One region of the Huintestinicola sp. genome, then DNA from elsewhere that is predicted to be linked to it. Evidence: predicted binding sites of a transcription regulator. Region 1 holds the regulator's gene; the other holds the start of a gene.
What was found. Region 1 encodes Rex, which represses fermentation and respiration genes when NADH is low (regulators of the CRP and FNR family bind a similar motif). Its sites were predicted from a motif close to ATTGTTAANNNNTTAACAAT; they were not measured.
Positions count from the first base shown of each region.

Region 2: the regulator Rex is predicted to act here: its motif matches at 1,478-1,497, upstream of ACI4J0_RS01385 (phosphoenolpyruvate carboxykinase (GTP)).

Region 1 is NZ_JBJERV010000034.1:5,296-7,500, reverse strand. It holds gene ACI4J0_RS04860 (hypothetical protein) at 1-404, opposite strand, end outside; gene ACI4J0_RS04855 (redox-sensing transcriptional repressor Rex) at 550-1,194, opposite strand; gene ACI4J0_RS04850 (NADP-dependent isocitrate dehydrogenase) at 1,297-2,205, opposite strand, start outside.
Region 2 is NZ_JBJERV010000009.1:38,584-40,788, reverse strand. It holds gene ACI4J0_RS01385 (phosphoenolpyruvate carboxykinase (GTP)) at 1-1,373, opposite strand, end outside; gene ACI4J0_RS01380 (phosphotransferase family protein) at 1,774-2,205, shown strand, end outside.

The sequences.
Region 1 (2,205 bases):
TTGTCCTGCTCCTCGCCGCTTGTTTTGTCAAGCATACCCTGGAGGGTCTTGTAGGCATAGTTAAGGAGCAGCATACGCTTTTCAAAAACGAAGTTTCTGTTCTGGAGGATCTGCATGGTGAGGACCTTGAAATCCCAGTAGTGCTTTAACTGAGGAAACTTTTCCACAAGAGCCTCGCCCTGCTTTATAAATTCCTCTTCGTGCTCGGGCTTGAGGTTTGTCATCTTGAAGCTGAGTATATTTTCTATGCTCATGAGCTTTCTGATAAGCGGCTTCTGATAGATGGGGAAAACATACTCCACAGCGCTGGGAGAGGTCAGAATATTGTACTGTACCTTTTCCTCGAGAGTGTTGTCCTCGGCAAGCTCCTGAAAATAAGACGGTGTAATAATAGGATATGGCATTATATTTCCTCCAGTCCGAGCCGCATATGGGTTCGGTTAATTTCAAAGTTAATAATAGTTTGTCTTAAAATCGATACGTCCTTATAAGTATATCACACATTCAACAAAAAATCAATGCTTTTAGTAAAAAATACTATATTTTGCACTAAAAATCATTCTCGGAATTGGTCAGTCCGTATGATAAAAGCATAAGGCTGTCTCCTAAGTGGACATTTTCCACCACAATATCCTTGTGCTTTGCGGCAAGGTCATAGTGGGAGAAGTTCCAGAATGCCTTTATGCCGCAGCCTACCAGCATATCGGCACACTCCGCCGCCGACTCCTTGGGGATACATAAAATAGCTGCTTCGGGGCGTTCCCTGCAGATAAAGTCCTCGATGTCCGTCATAGGGAGTATCCTCATTCCCGCAACGGTAAGACCTGTTTTGTTTTCGTCCGCGTCGAAAATGCCCCGCAGCTCCATTCCGAAATTCTCAAACTTCATATGAATGGCAATGGCGCGTCCTAAGTTTCCCGCTCCTATAAGTATAGCCTTGCGGTGGCAGTCAAGTCCTAATATATGTCCTATCTCCGAATGGAGCTCGGGGAGAGAGTAGCCGCAGCCGGGCTGACCGAAGCCGCCGAAGCAGTTAAGGTCCTGCCTTATCTGAGAGGCTGTGAGGGACATCTGCGCAGCAAGGTCTGCGGAGGATATCCTTGTCTTTCCCTGATTTATAAGCTCCCCGATAAAGCGGTAATATCTGGGGAGCCTTTTTATTACCGAGGAGGATATATCCTCTTTTCTTGCCATATGACCATTCCTTTGTTATAAAAACACATTCCGAATAAACTGCGGGCAGCCCCGGCAATGCCGCAGACCCCCGCAGATAAGCTATTTTCTGAAATTATGACATCACATCATAGCTGCCAGACGCTTGTTTATTTCAATAAGGAAGTCCTCGGTGTTTACCTTCTTCTTGTTCTCAAGATGTGAGAGAACGTACAGGTCGCCTGTCATAACGCCCTCTTCAATTGTCCGGATAGTAGCCTTCTCAAGCTTCTCGGCATACTCTGAAAGCTCCTTGTTTCCGTCCAGCTCTCCTCTCTTCTTGAGAGCGCCCGACCATGCAAAGATGGTGGCAACGGAGTTTGTGGAGGTCTCCTCGCCCTTGAGGTGCTTGTAGTAGTGACGTGTAACAGTGCCGTGAGCTGCCTCGTACTCGTAAACTCCGTCGGGAGATACCAGAACGGAAGTCATCATACCGAGGCTGCCGAATGCGGTAGCCACCATATCGGACATAACGTCGCCGTCGTAGTTCTTGCACGCCCAGATGTAGCCGCCGTTTGAACGTACAACTCTTGCAACTGCGTCATCTATGAGAGTGTAGAAATACTCAATTCCCGCAGCCTCAAACTTCTCCTTGTACTCGTTCTCGTATATCTCGGCAAAAATGTCCTTGAAGCGGTGGTCGTACTTCTTGGAAATGGTGTCCTTGGTAGCGAACCACAGGTCCTGCTTTGTATCGAGAGCGAAGTTGAAGCAAGCCTTTGCAAAGCTTGCGATGGAGTTGTCCTTGTTGTGGAGACCCTGGATAACGCCTGCGCTGTCCTTGAAATCATAGATAAGGGAGCGTGTCTCGTTGCCCTCGCCATCTGTGCATACCAGCTCGCACTTGGAGCCTTCCGCTACCTGCATTTCGGTGTTCTTGTAAACATCGCCGTAAGCGTGACGGGCAATGGTGATGGGCTTTGTCCAGGTGGGGAGCAGGGGAGTGATGCCCTTAACAATGATGGGCGCTCTGAAAACGGTGCCGTCGAGGAT
Region 2 (2,205 bases), on a different contig from region 1:
AGAACGCCTACTGCGCCTGTAGCTGCAGCAGTTGTCTCGGAGGAAACAGCAGAGCCCATATATGTGCCGTGAGTCCAATCAAAGGACTGATATACGAGAGGAGTTGTGGAAGCACGTCTGCCGCCGAAGATGATAGCGGAAACGGGAACACCCTTGGGGTTGTCAAACTCAGGAGATACGCAGGGGCAGTTGTGAGCGGGAGCAGTAAATCTGGAGTTGGGGTGAGCGAGCTTCTGAGGCTTGCCGTCAGCGCCCATAACAGCTGTGAACTCCTTGCCGTTTACCTTAGCGCCCTTCCACTCGGTAGCGTCCTCGGGAGGATTCTTGTCAAGGCCTTCCCACCAAACGGTGTTGTCAGCGTTGTTAAGAGCAACGTTTGTGAAGATGGTATCCTTCATTGTGGAAGCAAGAGCGTTGTAGTTGGACTTTGCATTTGTACCGGGAGCAACGCCGAAGAAGCCGTTCTCGGGGTTGATAGCGTAAAGTCTGCCGTCCTCGCCGGGCTTCATCCAAGCGATATCGTCACCTACTGTGAATACCTCATAGCCCTTATCCTTGTAAGCCTTGGGGGGAATGAGCATTGCAAGGTTGGTCTTGCCGCAGGCAGAGGGGAATGCAGCGGTGATATACTTCATCTCGCCATCGGGCTTCTTAACGCCCAGGATAAGCATATGCTCAGCCATCCAGCCCTCGTTCTTGCCCTGATAGGAAGCGATACGGAGAGCGAAGCACTTCTTGCCGAGGAGAACGTTTCCGCCGTATGCGGAGTTGATGGACCAGATAGTGTTGTCCTGAGGGAACTGAACGATGTATCTGTTCTCGGGGTCAACATCAGCCTTGGAGTGGAGACCTCTTACGAAATCGTTGGAGGTATCGCCCAGGTTCTCGAAAGCCTGTGCGCCCATTCTTGTCATAATATTCATATTGAGAACAACGTAGATGGAGTCGGTGATCTCAACGCCCACCTTAGCGAGAGGAGAACCGATAGGACCCATGGAATAAGGGATAACGTACATTGTTCTGCCCTTCATAACGCCGTCGTAAAGCTTTGAAAGCTTAGCGTACATCTCGGCGGGGTCGCACCAGTTATTGGTAGGGCCTGCCTCTTCCTTTGTAGGTGTGCAGATGAAGGTCCTGTCCTCAACACGTGCAACGTCGTTGGGGAGAGTTCTGTGGTACAGACAGCCGGGAAGCTTTTCCTGATTAAGTCTGTACATCTTGTCTCTGTTGCCCTCGGGAAGAGCGCAGACCTCGTCGGTAAGAGCGTCGAGCTGCTCCTTGGAGCCGTCGATCCATACGACCTTTTCGGGCTTTGTGAGAGCGACCATTTCGTCTACCCACTTGAGTACGTTGGGATTGTTTGTAAGTGCCATACTTCAAAACTCCTTTATTAAATGATATTTTTAACGAAAACAGAGCCGAAAATGAATAATACCGCAAAGCAACTTGCAAAATCTGCTTAAAAAAAACAATATACATTGTGATTTTTTTAACAAACCGCAGGATAAAAACGCTTTGCCGTTATTCAAAGCAAGCAGCACACTGTTCCTGTCAAAAAATTATTCCATATTAGTATTATACCCTATATTATCCCCGCTGTCAAGCATATTTTGATAATACCAAATGTTAAATATTTGTATAGGACATTTTCAGCCTGTGCTTATCCCCGAAATTTCCCATAAGCACTTGAAAGCCGCAGAAAAAAGCGTTATAATTACAATATGCAAATGCCATATTTCCCGTAAGCCACATATGGGGAAGGAAGGAAAGAACATGGGAATTACCAAAAATATCCAGAGCAGAGAAGCAATTGAAAAAATGATCGGAAATGCATTCCCCGAAAAGGAAATGACCGCCTGTGCGGAGCTGTCCGAGGGGCTTTGCAACATAGCCTACCGCATTGAGTTTTCCGACGGCAGCAAAAGTATCCTGAAAATAGCGCCGCAGTATAACAGCACGCTGCTCCGGAACGAAAAATGCCTTATGAACGCAGAGGTAAACGCTATGAAGCTTGCGGAAAATATCCACGGCGTCAGGACTGCCAAGGTGCAGTATTACGATACGAGCAAAGCTCTCTGCACGGGCGATTATTTCATTATGGAATATCTTGAGGGGGAAAGCCTCGTCTCCCTTCAGGACAAGCTGAGCGAGGAGGAAAGATACGCCATATACTCGGAGGTCGGCAGTATCGTCAGGGATATCGCA